Regions from separate parts of the Paenibacillus sp. EKM206P genome, predicted to be linked through region 1. Evidence: riboswitches for the same ligand, from Rfam matches in the RefSeq annotation. Region 1 holds a riboswitch; the other holds the start of a gene.

Region 1 (8,017 bases):
TACGGGCTTTAGGCCAGCGCTTCATCGCATGTACCATAAACCAGCGGCTCCAAACCATCGGAAGCAGCAGCAAGCTAGACACATTCCGTTCAACCAGCACCGTATATAGCAAAGAAGCCTTGAGCATGAGCAGCAACACACAAGCAATAACGCCCATTGCCCCTACACGGCTATCCTTCATAATCTCCAGCATCCGTTCACGGGATCGGTAGCTGAACAAGGCATCAGCCGCATCCATCCACCCGTCCAAATGCAATCCACCCGTCAACCAAACCCAGACAACAAGAGTAAGAATCGTACACGGCAACGGCGGCAGCACCATAGAAGCAAGCGCCGCAAAGCCCCAGACGATGATGCCAATGACCACTCCCACCAGCGGATAATAACTTGCACTGCGTTTAAGCAAATCCGGGGAAAAATCCAATTCCGCCTTCACCGGAAGACGCGTTAAAAATTGAAAAGCAGCAGCAACAGCCTGACGTTCGCGGCTCATAGCTTATATTCCAGCCGTTTGAGTTCTACGGGAATACCCGCCGTCACCAAAAATACTTCATCACAAAGACGGGCAATCCGCTGATTCATAACCCCACTCAAATCTCGATACAGCCGACCAAGCGGATATTCGGGCACTATACCGTCACCAACCTCGTTGGTGACGATGACAAGCTGCCCCGGATACTGCTCCACAGCTGCCGTCAGTTCATTAATGGCAACTTTGGACGCAGCTTCGCCGTCCTCGCCTGCGGCCAGCAGCACGTTCGACAGCCACAGGGTCAGGCAGTCGACTAACACCATAGGCGCGGGTGATGGCTGCGACGCTTGATCGCCGCCAAGCCGTCGCAGCAGCTCCGGCAGCGCCTGCGCTTCCTCCAGCGTCTGCCAGTCGTACCCGGCAGACTCGCGCTGGACCCGATGAAGGGCGATGCGCTCCTTCATCTCCATGTCGTAGGCCTGCGCCGTTGCAATGTAGCATGCGCCAGGCGCGCGCGACATGCATAATCGCTCGGCAAAGCCGCTTTTCCCGCTGCGTGCCCCGCCGGTCACGAGCGCTTTCATCGCTGCGCGGCTCCCTGACCGTCCGATACGCCTGCATCGGCAAAGGTCGCCATTTCGCGCATAATGCGGCACGCCGCATCAATCAGGTGCAAGCTAAGCGCACCACCTGTGCCCTCCCCGAGCCGCATGTCCAAATGAAGCATGGGCTCCAGCTTGAGCTCGCGGAGCACCGCCGCGTGCCCGCGCTCGTCCGAGGCGTGCGAAGCGAGCATGTACGCAGCGCTTGCAGGCGCAAGTGCACGCGCTGCGAGGGCAGCTGCGCCGGAAATAAAGCCGTCCAACACGACTGGACAGCGATGTGCGGCTGCGCCGAGGATAACTCCTGCCAAGGCGGCAATCTCCAGACCGCCGACCTTAGTGAGCACGTCGAGCGCATCATTTGCATCTGGCTGGTTCACGTCCAATGCGCGGCAGACAACCGCTATTTTGCGGGTAAGCCCAGCCATATTTACACCCGTTCCCCGGCCTACGATAACTTCCGGCTCTAGCCCGGTAAGAGCACATACGACCGCAGCGCTGGCTGTGGTATTCCCGATGCCCAGCTCTCCAGTAACGAATAGCCGTGTGCCACCTTTGACCGCTTCTATTACAGCTCCAGCTCCGGCCAAAATCGCCTGTTCCGCTTCCGTACGCAGCATCGCTGGCCCTTTAGCTATATTCGAAGTACCCATGCGTACCTTTCGGTCCACCAGATTCGCGTGAGCGACATCCGCATTCACGCCAACATCTACCACCTTGACATCTGCGCCCGCATGGCGTGCCAGCACATTAATTGCTGCGCCACCTGACAGCATGTTATACAGCATTTGCTGTGTAACCTCAGCCGGAAAGGCACTGACTCCCTCTTCACACACCCCGTGATCCGCAGCCATGACCATAACCGTTTTACGATCGAATTCAGGCTTATCCACTCCTGTAATTCCTGCTAGCTGAATGACCACACTTTCCAACTTTCCAAGACTTCCCGGTGGCTTTGTTAATTGGTCCAAATGGGCTGAAGCTGCCGAGGCCGCCACCCCATCCGGCTGGGCAATGCTATCGATCAGCTGACGCAGCTTGTCGTTCATACCTTCCACTCCCTGCTCTTTTTAAGTGTGTTTCATCGTTTATTTAATCTGCTGTATCCGAAGCGCTCCTGCGCAGCAAGAGCTGCGGCACACCGCTATCAGGATGCGGAAGCATCACAGGCTCAACACCGTATACTCGTCGAATCCGATCCTCAGTTAATAACTTCGATGAAGCTCCCAATCCTTCAACCATTCCATCCTTGAGTACAAGCAAATCTTCGCAAAATTGGGCTGTCAAGTTAAGATCATGCAAGACCGCAATGATCGTCACACCCGTTTCTTGGCGCCAATCTGCCAGCAGTTCCATAAATTCAAGCTGATAGCGCAAGTCCAGATAGGTCGTAGGCTCGTCCAGCAGCAATATTCGTGGCTCCTGCACCATTACTTTTGCCAAAGCTACACGCTGTCGCTGTCCACCACTCAAACGGTCTAATGCTCTGTCCGCCAGCGTGGTAAGACCCAATCGCTCCAGCACGCGATCCGCGATCGCCTCCACATCAACACCCTTTTCCCTGCCTAGCCAGTCCTGATGGGGAAAACGTCCCATTTCTACGACTTCCCTGACGGTGTATCCCACGGGAGGAAGCCCTTCCTGTTGGAGTACGGCTATGAGTCGGGAAAGCTCTTTCCTGCTGTAGCTACCGACCTTTTTGCCATAGATATGAACGTTTCCCGAAGTTGGCTGATCTACACCGGAAAGCAAATGCAACAAGGTCGATTTTCCACTGCCGTTCGGACCAATAATCCCCCACCAAGTTCCTTCGTCGACGCTCCAGCTTATATTTTTTAAAGCATGGAACTCTCCATAGGCACGTGTCAGACCCACTACCTCTAATGCCCGATCACGCACCTTCTGTGATTCACTTTGTTCTGTCACAGCAGTCCCCCCCTGCGCAGCTTCTTGTTTCGGTACAGGAGATATGCGAAGAACGGTGCCCCAACAAAGGCCGTCATCACGCCCAGAGGAATTTCTGTGGGGGCTAACAATGTGCGAGCCGCCGTATCTGCCCAAGCCATAAAAACAGCTCCGCCGAGCGCAGATAATGGAACAATCATACGGTAATCAGGACCTGTCACCAGACGAATGATATGCGGTACAACGAGTCCAACAAAGCCAATCACGCCACACACCGAGACAGCGGCTGCTGTCAGCAGCGTGGAAATAATCAGAACAGATAGCTTCGTCGCATCTACATGAACTCCCATGTGCGCCGCCTGACGTTCACCCAAAGCCAAAATATTCAGCACACGTGCCCGGTTCCATAGAAATACCAGCCCTATGACCACATAAGGTAAAAGGATTCCTGTATATGACCAACCGCGCAGACTAAGACTTCCCATCGTCCAGTACAATATTTCATTGACCGTCTCCTTCGACATGGCTGTCAGAAAGGAAACAACCGCTCCCAGAAAGGATTGCATCACCACACCCGACAAAATGAGACTTTGTGTCGGAATTTTCCCACCTTCCCGTGCCAACGTCAGCACCATCCACAGCGTAAGCATTCCGGTCGTAAATGCCACTAGCGGCAGCGTCCATATGCCAACAAATGAAAATTGAAGGCCCCAATAAATCAGTACTGCCGCTCCTACCGAAGCCCCCGAGGATACCCCCAGTGTATACGGATCAGCCAAAGGATTACGCAGCACACCCTGAAATCCGGCTCCCGCCAGCGCCAGCGCTGCTCCTACCAACATTCCCAGTAACACTCGTGGCAATCTGACCTTCAAAATAATCTGCTCTGAGGATGTATTCCAATCCGGTGTAAACGTATCGCCTAACCACGGTAGGTGGTTAACCAGAATGCCCGTGATTTGGCTGACCGGAAGCTTGGCCGAGCCGATGCCAAGACAGAGCAGCAGCGTCAGCAACAGCAGGACAAGACCTGTCCCTCCAAAGCCGATCAGTTTACGGTTCATTTGAAAATTTCAGGATACACGCCCTTGGCCACTTCCTTGAGACCTTCCGTTACGCGTGGACCCGGACGACTGATCAAATTATCATCCACGGCAAACACCCGGTTGTGGCGAACAGCCGATATTTGATCCCATCCACTGCGAGCTTTAATGATATCACCGAGCGTCTGGCCCGTTTTGTCGTCCTTGACACTTTTGCTGTACAAAATCACGTCAGGGTTCGCAGCAATAATATTTTCCTCACTGATTTGGTACCACCCCTTCTGCGTGGCACCTACATTTTCGCCGCCCGCCAACGTAATCAGCTCGTCCATAAACTCGCCTTTACCCACTGTCCAGCCTGGTGAAAACTCGACGTATACCCGCAGCTTCTGCCCTTTACCGATATTTTTAATTCCTTCTTTTACTTCTGCTACATCTGCTCTCATCTTGTCAGTCACCGCTCTTGCTTCTCTCTGATGATCGGTGATTTTCCCATACAATTCGATGTTAGCCATGACATCTTCCACTGTCTTCGGTTCCGTTTTAAAAATCATAATTCCCATGTCGCGCAGCTTGGTCGTAGCCTGTTCACTAAGTGATATCCCTGCAAAAACGACTTCCGGGTTCGCAGCAATGATCGCCTCTTCGTTCGGTTTCATAATACCGCCCACTTTAGGCTTTTTCGTAGCTGCTTCCGGGTAATCAGAGTAGTCGGAGACGCCGACAATTTCCTTATCCAGCCCAATGGCGAACAACGCCTCGGTTTCTGCCGGGGAGACGGAAACGATTTTATCCGGCGCTTTTTTGAATGTAAATTCCTGTCCTGTTGCATCTTTAACTGTGAGCGGGTAAACCGTTTTGCCCGGAGGCTCTTGTGCGTTTACTGCCTGTCCCGGCTGCTGTGAAGAAGCCTGACCCTCTTTATTTTCTGCATTTTTTCCATTAGCGCCACATGCACTCAGCACAACTGCCAAAATCAGAGCCAATAGACCTGTTGTCCACACCTTTATTTTTTTTCCTGCCATGATTTGCACCCCTTCATAAATAAATCGTTAAGAGCGTTACTTGAACATCATCAGATATCTTCTAAATCTAGCCTTTTTTCCTATCAAAAACCCCCGCATCCTCATATCAGGACACAGGGGTCACGTTAGCGCAGATCGTGCGCAGGCGGCAGCTTCTTTCCGCATGGACAGTCACTGCGAACACGTCATCCTTTCCTCGAAGGATTATGGTGACAGGCGGACGGGCAGGTATCCTGACTTATGGTAAAATACATGTCCTGAAATTCTTTCATATGCTTAGTAACATATAAAGAGGACTAACGGGCATGTTTCCATTTACAGTGGCGGGACCGCGCCGGATTCACACCGACTTCCCTTTTAACAGCGCAGGGAGGGAAACCATAGTTTCATCACGCTGCGCCGACCTCGTCTGCTGGATATTTGATGTAGTGGTAGTCAAGCCGTTCTTTTACTTGATGATTATAGGTTAAAATGAGGCGGCTTACAACCCAAACAGCCTCTTTATCCGCTGGTGTCTAACCTAATGAGGAAGCATTTCCGCTATGTAATTGTGCGGTCCTGCCAGCCTCAATTGAATCCTTAATGCTTCTCCCGGCTTCGGATTCAGACTCCAAAAATCATGGCCCGGTATCAGCATGCAAGCTAGCTGACGAATTACGCCACCATGCGTAACGACCAAAACAGAGGGCGACGTAGCAGTCAAATCCATGGGTTGAACTTCCATAGCAACACGCCATTCATACAGAGAGTCAAGAAATTTGCGCAGACGATTTACAAAATCTGTCCAAGACTCTCCACCAGGTGGGGTGATCCGTTGCGGCTCATCAATCCAAGCCCGATACAACGACACATCCTTGAGCATGTCATACGTTTTTCCATCCCACTCGCCAAAATGAAGCTCTCGCAGACATGGTTCCATCATAGGAGGCATAGTAGATAGGGAACGCCCAGACGTCAACTCTGATTCCGGCACAATGATCTGCAAGGTCTGGCGACATCGCATTAAGTCGCTGCAATAGATTCGAGCAAAGGACTGACCTTGCAATTTTTCCTGCAAAGGCTTTAATTCCTGCTCTGCCCCCGGTAGCAAACCTAAGTCGGAGTGTCCCAGATATCGACGTTCCTTGTTCCATAAGGTTGTGCCGTGACGAACTAACACGAGCTCCATATCCCAATGCAGATCTTCTTTAGCATCATACGGCACCTTATCCTCCTGTGAGTTCGGTCTTTGTGCGTATTCTACTGTCCTTTTTGCTGCTATATCTTGTTTCAAGAAATGTCACTTCCTGCTCGATCATTATTCAGTGTGTCACTCCTCACCCTCACCGCACCCATCCCAAGGCAAAACAACCTGCGGCTCCTAACAAACACAATCCTACAAACATACTGGACACGGCGAACATCAGCTGGATCGTATGCCGTATATCTTTCGACTCTAGCGGTCGTATCCAATCCCCCATGTATGCACGAAAGGAGCGCACGCCATGATACACATTATATCCTCCAAGACGAATCCCCAATGCACCAGCAACAGCCGATTCCGGGAAGCCACTGTTCGGACTTGGGTGCAGACGAGCGTCTCGCTTGACTGTGCGCCAGCTTCTTGCAGCATCTCGTTTGTACATCAACGCCGCTATCACAAGCATTGCCGCTGTCAGGCGTGCTGGAATGTAGTTAGCCACATCATCTAGACGTGCTGAAGCCCAGCCTAAATGCAGATACTTTTCATTTTTGTAGCCAACCATGGAATCGAGCGTATTCACAGCACGATAAGCCAGCGCCAAGGGTGCTCCCCCGATCAAGGCATAAAAAAGCGGGGAAATAATCGCGTCCACGATATTTTCAGCGACCGTTTCAACCGTACCGCGTACAATCTCAGGCTCATCAAGTTGCTGCGTATCCCGCCCGACTATCATGCCCAGCTCCCGCCGTGCCGCAGCCAGGTCATCCGCCTGCAACGCTCGGTAGACTGCCATTCCTGCATCCTTTAGTCCTTTGGAAGCAATCGTGGTCGCAATCAGCACTATTTCTGCGCCGACAGATAACCACGGATGAATCCAGGCAAGCAAGTGCAACAGCGCCCAGGCGAGCGCAAAGGAGCCTCCCGCCACAATGAGTGGAAGCAGTATACCCGCACGTTTCAGCCCCCGGTCACTTCGGACCTGGCGGCGAATCAATTTTTCCAATGCCGAAATGGCATGTCCCATACCGATGACTGGATGCGGCAACCACCTCGGATCACCGATCATCCTGTCCAAAAGGTAGGCTGCCAGGATAATCAAGCTAACTGTCAAGCCGCTGTTCCTCCTCCAGCACTTCACCCAATACAGATAGCAGCCTGTCGTTGGCTTCTGCATCCTTGACCGCAATCCGAAAATGGCTCGTCGTCAGTCCCGGATACATAGCACAGCTACGTATAAGAACTCCGCGTTGTCCAAGCGCCTGCTGAATAGCCGATGCACTCCACGTACCCGGCGCCCTTGCCAGCACGTAATTGGCTTCACCGGGAACGACACCGCAGCCCCATTCCGCCAAGCCGGTTAACAGACGGTTGCGCTCCGCAGCAATCAGCTCCTGTGTTTGGTGCTCATATGCTTGCCCACTTCTCAAACACGCCTCGCCAGCCAGCAACGCCAATCCATTCACACTCCAGGTCACCTGTTTGGCCGTCATTCGCCGGATATAGTCCGGATGAGCAATCGCATAACCCAATCGTAGGCCAGGAATGGCATAAAATTTGGTCATTGACCGGATCAAAATCACATGAGGATAGCGATCCAGCACAGGCAGCAGTGAGATTCGCCGTTCCAGCGGAATAAAATCAATGAATGCTTCATCCACCACCAGCACAGTACCCGTTGTGCCAGCCGCCTCTGCCAGCTCGCACAGCTCCTGCTCACTATATTGGACGCCATTTGGATTATTCGGCTGCCCGAGGAACAAAACATCTACCTGCTCCATGAGCTGAAG
Region 2 (8,017 bases), on a different contig from region 1:
AAGAAACGTGTGTTTGTGCGTAATTTGTCACGGGTACTAATTATAGAACAGTAGTCAGGTATAATTTAACATCATGTACTGATTAATGCAAGGTACTAAATTTTTAATAATAAAATATTTGTGTCAAAATGGACAGATTTCCTTCCTTGGAGGCTTTATTGAGTAGCGAATGTTGTAGAAAAAAGTATTTTTATTTGGGAATTCATCGAAATATGGCTGGAAGCACAGATAGGATGCCGCTTTAATTTCATTCATTAAAATGATAGATTGTAAAGTATTCAACAGGGTTAAAAATTACTTTTTATGAAGAGGTGGATAAAGAATGGACTGGAAACATTGGTATATGGAACTGGAACAGGATGATGAGTCTTGGGATGTATCCGAGGAGATTGTTCTGCGTGGTGTAGTGCAACTTAATTTTTGCGGGCAACCCTCGGAAGTAGAAGTCGAATTTATCGTGGGAGCCGACTCCGAAGAACAGGCACAGACGATAGAAGAACCTACACAGTTGCAAAAAAAGACATGGGAGCAGTATATGGAATATTCATCAGCTATTCATCCTCAAGTGTTGGAATCCATACACCATCATTATGCTGGCATCGTGGAAAAGTATCGGAATGCTTACAGTACATGGGGAGAGGACCCGGATGAATATGCGCCTTATGTGGAGCGGCCGGAACAATTGTTGAATCGAATACAGCTTATGTCTATACTGATTTCCGACTCATCGGCAAAGGATGAACTGTATTTGAATTTTAGTTGTTCCTGGGATCGAGAACATGGCTTAGGCGTACATATGAAGCAGATGAAAATGAAGCATATTCAAGGCGCTTATACATTATATGACCTAGAATAAATCCCCTTCCCGGGCTTTTAGCAGAAAGGACCGGAAAGGGGAACAGAATATGTTGAAAATGAAGGCGTGATTCGAAACGATAAAAAATTAGTTGGATACAGCCAATGCAGCCCGGGCTGCTTGAGCCGCTTGTACCATTTGTCGCAAGGCGGCGACAGATTCCTCTTTGGTGCGGGTTTTCAGACCACAATCCGGATTAACCCAGAACAAATCTGATGGCAGTACGCGCAGGGCACGCTGGATCATGCTTAGCATTTCAGATACATCGGGGATGCGCGGACTGTGGATATCGTACACGCCCAGACCGATGCCTTTGTCGTATACCTGATCTTCAAAGCTGACAATCAGTTCTCCGTGGCTTCGCGAAGTTTCAATAGATATAACGTCGGCATCCATGTCAGAGATGGACTGAATCATATGCTGAAATTCAGAATAGCACATATGCGTATGGATTTGGGTCGCAGGCTCAACGGTGGCCGTGGTCACAAGGAAGGCTTGAACCGCCCAATCCAGATAGGCTTGCTGTTGTTCTTTTTTCAGCGGAAGCCCTTCACGAATTGCGGGTTCATCGACCTGAATCATGCCGATGCCCGCTTGTTCCAGTGCCTCTACCTCTGCCCGTAATGCCAGAGCCAACTGTAAAGCGACTTGACTGCGCGGAATATCATTACGTTCAAAAGACCAGTTCAAAATGGTCACAGGGCCTGTAAGCATTCCCTTAACAGGCTTGGAGGTTAACGATTGGGCGAATGCCGTTTCTTCCACAGTCATGGGCTGATCGAAGGAAACGTCTCCGTATATAATCGGTGGTTTGACGCAGCGGGAGCCGTAGGACTGTACCCATCCGTTTTGTGTAAAAGCAAAGCCATTCAGCTTTTCGCCAAAAAATTCAACCATATCGGTCCGCTCAAATTCCCCGTGTACAAGCACGTCAATGCCAATGTCCTCCTGAATATCAATCCATTCCTTGATTTGCTGTTGGATGAACGTCCGGTATTGCTCGGCAGACCATTCTCCTTTGCGATAGTGCAGGCGGGCCTTGCGGATCTCGGCAGTTTGCGGGAAGCTACCAATAGTCGTCGTAGGCAGCGGAGGCAACTTCAGCTTATTTTGCTGAATCTCACGACGCTCAGCGAAAGGAACGCTGCGTGACAGAGGCTCCTTGGCTAGTAAGTCAGCCAGATCGGCAGCTGTCTGTACGCGTGCCGCTGAGCTGTTGAAACGGGCTACCGCATCTGCACTTTGTCCAAGCTTGGTGAGTGCGGATGGATCGTGTTTGCCAAGTGCAGCCGTCAGGACGGCGATTTCCTCAAGCTTTTCATCGGCAAAGGCCAGCGCTTGGACCAGTTCTCGATCTAGCTTGTGCTCTGCCTCTAGACTAACTGGCACATGCAGGAGACTGCATGATGGCTGAACGATAAGCTGCTCGGCAGTGGTTTGTTCCGCTAACTGGCCCAGCAGGGTAGCCACAGCGTTCAGGTCGCTGCGCCATATATTGCGCCCATCAATGACCCCAGCGCCCAGCGTTTTTCCTTTAGGGAAACCATGCTGCAATATATGCTGAAGATTTTCGCCATCATCATACACAAAATCAAGACCCAGTCCCTGTACCGGAAGTGCGGACAGACGCTCATAATGGTCCAGGCTGCCAAAGTAGGTTTGCAGCATTATATTTAAAGAGGGCGCAGCTTGGGTCAAAGCTTCATAGACTTCCTGAATAATGTCCAGATCCTCTACTGGGAATGAGGTGGTCAGGACAGGTTCATCGATTTGGACCCATTGAACACCTTCTGCTGCTAGTTCAGACAGGACACGGGTGTATAAAGGCAGGAAGGTTCTTATAATAGAAGCAAGTTCCTTACGATCATAGCCTTTGGAAAGGGTAACGAATGAATAGGGGCCGATGAGGACCGGTTTCCCATCAATGCCTAGCTCCTGTTTTGCTTCAAGATAAGCCTGTAAAGGTTTATTTTCAGTGAACACCGGGACTGCGTTTGCCAATTCAGGAACGATGTAGTGATAATTGGTATTCATCCATTTGGTCATTTCACTGGCGGTTGCTCCCTTCTGTCCACGAGCGATCCCGAAATACACGGACAGAGGAACCGGACCTGCGGGACGATGGTTGAACCTTTCGGGTACCAGACCAAACATCACAGATGTATCCAGCATGTGATCATAATAGGAGAAGTCTCCGACAGGAATGCGATCAATCCCCTTGTCACGCTGCTTGCTCAGATGCTCCAACCGTAATCTTTTCATCTCCGTTTGCAGTTCGCTTTCGTTAATACTGCCGTTCCAGAAGCGTTCCAGTGCTTTCTTCCATTCCCGGTTTTCGCCGATACGCGGATATCCCAGATTACTGCTAATTAAGCCGGACAATTCAGGCCATTCAATGACGGACATGTACTTTTCCTCCTAGCGGGTGGCTGTTTTATTTTTACGTACCAAAAAAGGCATTCTTCCCCCCAGAGTTAAAAATAAGTAGGGGAAAGAATGCCTCCGTGATTAAAAAATCAAAAATACGGCGACTGCTCTTAACACCTCCCTATCTTCCGTAGGTACTTGCGATGTTGTTAAAATAGGCAGGTCTCCTGACTTACGGATCATGACTCTCAGCATCCCTTCCCGGTCTGTGGACCAGTGGTTGTATGAACAGCTGAAAGTTCCCCGTTTACAGTGGCGGGACCGTGCCGGATTTGCACCGGCTTCCCTTTTAAGCCTGATCTGAATAGAACAGACACCTATCTCCAAGCTATGCGGTTAAGGTATGACGAATAATTATGCACTCGTATACTTGTTCACCATCATAAGTGAAACTTGCAGGATGCGCAATAGAAACTGCAATGGAATCTGTTAGGGATATGCAAAAAAAAGACAAGCCTCATCCATGATGGAGACTTGTCCTAGATTAGATATAGCATTTGCCGAGTAACCTTCGCCTTAAGTCAATGAAACGGTGTAACCTGCCTGAATGCTGGCTTTTACATCTACCAGACGCTGGTTGCGGCTGCCCCGGAAGGGAAGGGTCAGGTCCTTTTGCTGTTCTACAAAGCGACCATCCACAATCACATCGCACAAAAGTGCTAGCTTTTGTCGCTCCTGATCTGTGAGTAGATCTTCATAGACAAAGCCAGTGTAAGCCCACACGGTTCGGTCGGGACAGGCCGCACGGAAGTCACGCACAAATTGCGAGCATTCTGCTGCTGAGAAAAACGGGTCTCCCCCGCAGAGAGTCAGTCCGTCCAACAACGGATTTTCCATGATGTCACGAATGACCTCCTGTTGTCGTTGGGGGGTGAATGGCTCACCTGCACGGAAGCTCCACGACGCTGGATTAAAGCATCCGGGACAGGCATGACGGCAACCGCTAATGAACACGACGGTACGCAGGCCGTATCCTTCATTCAGAGATTCCGGAATGTAGCCACATAAATTCACTTATGTTTCACCCGGTCTCGAACTTCTGCCTGTTTTGCAGCATTAAAGCGAACGGTATAATCTCCTGTCAGATATCCGGTTACCCGACGTAAGCGCTGAAAGTGTGTGTGCTCCTCATCTGTGCCACATTGGGGGCAGCTTGTCCCGATAATCCCTTCATAACCGCATTCCGTACAACGATCCACCGGATGGTTGATGGAGAAGTAGCCGATATTCTGATGCAGCGCGTATTGAACAATTTTAAGAAACGCATCCGGGTTATTCCGCGCATTACCGTCCAGCTCAATGTATGATATCGCACCAGCGTTGCATAGGTTATGGAACGGAGCTTCCAAGCTGATTTTACGAGCAGCCGGGAGTGTGTAATACACGGGAATATGAAAAGAATTCGTGTAATATTCTCGATCATTTACCTCAGGAATAATCCCGAAATCACGTTGATCCAGCAAGGTGAACTTGCCCGACAGACCTTCGGCAGGCGTAGCGAACAATGTAATATTCAAATTGTGATATTCACTCATTCGATCGCAATACACGCGCATAGAAGTGATGATTCGCTGTGCCTCGCGGTATACGAAATCATCCTCCCCGTGGTGTTTCCCGTATAGTGCCTTCATGCACTCAGCCAGTCCGATGAATCCGATCGAAAGCGTACCGTGTTTTAGTATGCTTCCCACCTTATCATCTGGCTCTAGTTGTTCTCCACCTTCCCATACCCCTTCGCGCATCATAAAGTCCGAGGCTTTGGCCGGCTGGCTGGTCTGGATTTGATAGCGATGGATTAAGCCATCCACCGCAATGCGCATAACTTCTTCTAGTCTCGCATCAAAGCGATCACGGTCAGGTGTCAGGCGTTTGCCTGTGCAAATACCATACTCAATGCCAAGCCGCACCAGATTAATGGTATTGAAGGAGAGATTTCCCTTACCACTCTGCCGATTTCTACCGAAACGGTCAGAAATGGTGCGGGTACGGCAACCCATTGTCGCTATAATGGTATCCGGGTCATCAGCACGGTAAAAAGGCAGGTTAAAGGTGGCATCCACATTCACAAAATTGGGATACATCCGTCTGCTAGAGCATTCTACCGCCCGTAAGAACAAATCATAATTGACGTCGCCTTCTGCCTGATTGATTCCCTCTTTGCATTGGAAAATATGCTGTGGAAAAATAGGAGTTTCCCCGCTACCCAAGCCGCGAATCGTGGCCTCCAGCAGCGATTGAGTAACAAGCCGTCCCTCAGCAGACGTGCACATTCCGTAATTCAGTGAAGTGAATGGAATCTGTCCACCCGCGCGACTGCTCATGGTGTTCAGGTTATGAATGAGCGATTCAGCAGCCTGTCGGGTTTCCGTCTCCGTCTCTTCGCGAGCGAATGCGTATGAACGAGGGCAGGCTTCTTGCAAATGGGGATTGGCCATATGTAGTTCATCGTCAGTCAGACTGGATTCTATCTCTTCCTCGAACAGCCGAAGTCCCTTGCGCAGATGCTTGCGGAAGGACCGGGCAACGTATGGGGCAAGGTCCCAATCTATTTTATTGGCGGAGACACCTCCGAATTGGCTATTTTGCTGAGACTGGAATATGATGGCAACTAGTGCCATAGCGGACATAATCGTTTGCGGTGTGCGTACAGAGCCATTGCCTGTATTGAATCCGTCTTGTAGTAACCGGCCAAAAGGGATAAAGATACAATTCGTAGTTCCGAGTGCGTATTGGTCCAAATCGTGAACATATACATATCCGTGATCAATCGCGTTCGTCAGTTCAGGCGGAAGTACCCGCAGGCGCGCATACCATTTGGCATACTCGGACCCAAGCTTGCTCATTTTGCCGCTGAACGATTCTCCATTCAAATTTGCATTCTCCCGCAGCATGTCCAGATCTTGTGCCCCAATGACCCGCTCGCCGATGTCGTATAATTGATGTTCCTCCAGCACCTTCATCGTAAAACCCTCCATATAGTAAAATATATATATTTTTCACAAAAACAACATATTGATGATATCTAGTGATAACCAATTGTTTCGATCTATATATTGTATATACGTATACATCGGGAGTATGTGACTATTGTCACATTAGCAAGAGCGGCCGACACGAAAAAGCCAGGTATAGAGTAAGGGGCACATCCGTAGATATGCGCCTTACTCTATACCTGGCAATCGAAGTTGTGACAAAAAAATGAATAGGGTCGTCGGTACATTGTGTATGATTTTGGGATATAGATTTAGAAGGTTTAGAGTAGCTTTTTCAACTGGGACACCCGGCCTTGGGAGATATCGAGCATTTCTGCATACACTTTTTGTGGCAGGTTCGGGTGATCCTGAATTAGCTTGCGAAGCTTTTTTACCATTTCACCTTGCTGCACTCTGGAATGCTTGGGCTGCCACGTTGTGTTGTTTCGGATCGGCTGGGTATGTTCTTGAGCCTGGATAGCATCATTGCTTGTGGCATGCACATTTTCATCGGTCTTTAATAATTGAATGCAATCAGCGCAGATAAAGCTGTCCCGAAAATAAGTTAAGTGATCCACCGCGCCGCAAAATTTGCAGGAGACACCCGTGTATTTTCTTAATACAAATCCTTCTTCATCTACGAAGAATTCAAGCGAATCACCGATATTGATATCCATTGTGGTGCGCATTTCCTTAGGGAGTACAATTCGCCCCAATTGATCCAGGGGCCTTGTCATTCCGGTATTTTTCATCAGCGCTTCCTCCTTCAATGATATATCCTGATTATACCAAAAAATATTATTTTTAGCTTTGTATATTGAAGGTAAAATGCAACTTTTTTTGTCTTTATGCTGCGACTCTCTTTCATCCAGTATAGGATGTTTACGGTATTGTTGCCGGGATACTCCTTTTTAGCTATGATATATAAAACGCTTTCATGTATGCCTTTTCATTATATTCTTAAATGGAATAAGGAGATGACGGATATGAGTCATGAAACAACGGATATCGAATATTTATTTCAAGATCCGAAGATTCATCTGGATGAGCGTGTACGGGATCTCGTGTCACGACTAACCTTGGAGGAAAAGATCGAATCCATGTTGCAATATCAGCCGGCCATTGACCGATTGGGAGTCGCAGCTTACAAGCACGGTACGGAAGCGGCACACGGGATAGCATGGTTGGGTGAGGCGACTTCATTTCCTCAGCCAGTAGGATTGGCATGTACTTGGGATACGGAATTAATGCGTCAAATCGGATCTGTTATCGCAGATGAGGCGCGTGTCTACTATCGTCGTGATCCCAAATTAAACGGTCTGACCCTGTGGGCACCTACGGTGGATATGGAGCGTGACCCAAGATGGGGACGCAATGAGGAAGCTTACGGCGAAGACCCATATTTGACGGGAGAACTGTCAAAGGAGTTAGTCAAGGGGATACAGGGCGATCATCCGGTATATTTGAAAGCGGTCGCTACTTTAAAACATTTTCTGGGTAACAATAATGAAGTGGATCGGGGAAGTGGCTCCTCCAGTATAGATCCACGAAACCTGCGAGAATATTACCTAAGAGCCTTTGAGAAGCCTTTTATGGAAGGCGGCGCCCAGTCGATGATGACTTCCTACAACCTGATTAATGGAACGCCTGCTACGTTATATCATGGGGTTAACGATATTGTCAGGGACGAATGGGGGATGGACGGCTTTGTCGTAAGTGATGCGGGTGATGTCATGGGGATTGTCAACGATCATCAGTATTA

The links. A riboswitch is a leader RNA that binds a small molecule or an ion and turns the genes downstream of it on or off. The one in region 1 is predicted to bind cobalamin.
Region 2: it holds a riboswitch for cobalamin, as region 1 does, so the genes downstream of both, metE (5-methyltetrahydropteroyltriglutamate--homocysteine S-methyltransferase) here and G9G53_RS01805 (ABC transporter substrate-binding protein) in region 1, are expected to answer to the same signal.

Annotation. Positions count from the first base shown of each region.
Region 1 is NZ_JAAMNQ010000001.1:369,687-377,703, reverse strand. Features, by position in the region: gene cobS (adenosylcobinamide-GDP ribazoletransferase) at 1-493, opposite strand, end outside; gene cobU (bifunctional adenosylcobinamide kinase/adenosylcobinamide-phosphate guanylyltransferase) at 490-1,056, opposite strand; gene cobT (nicotinate-nucleotide--dimethylbenzimidazole phosphoribosyltransferase) at 1,053-2,123, opposite strand; gene G9G53_RS01815 (ABC transporter ATP-binding protein) at 2,167-3,000, opposite strand; gene G9G53_RS01810 (FecCD family ABC transporter permease) at 2,997-4,043, opposite strand; gene G9G53_RS01805 (ABC transporter substrate-binding protein) at 4,040-5,047, opposite strand; cobalamin riboswitch at 5,254-5,445, opposite strand; gene G9G53_RS01800 (histidine phosphatase family protein) at 5,568-6,320, opposite strand; gene cbiB (adenosylcobinamide-phosphate synthase CbiB) at 6,370-7,341, opposite strand; gene cobD (threonine-phosphate decarboxylase CobD) at 7,331-8,017, opposite strand, start outside.
Region 2 is NZ_JAAMNQ010000002.1:404,287-412,303, forward strand. Features, by position in the region: gene G9G53_RS05565 (DUF6985 domain-containing protein) at 323-856, shown strand; gene metE (5-methyltetrahydropteroyltriglutamate--homocysteine S-methyltransferase) at 944-3,262, opposite strand; cobalamin riboswitch at 3,424-3,619, opposite strand; gene nrdG (anaerobic ribonucleoside-triphosphate reductase activating protein) at 3,800-4,297, opposite strand; gene G9G53_RS05580 (anaerobic ribonucleoside triphosphate reductase) at 4,294-6,243, opposite strand; gene G9G53_RS05585 (AbrB/MazE/SpoVT family DNA-binding domain-containing protein) at 6,537-7,007, opposite strand; gene G9G53_RS05590 (glycoside hydrolase family 3 protein) at 7,242-8,017, shown strand, end outside.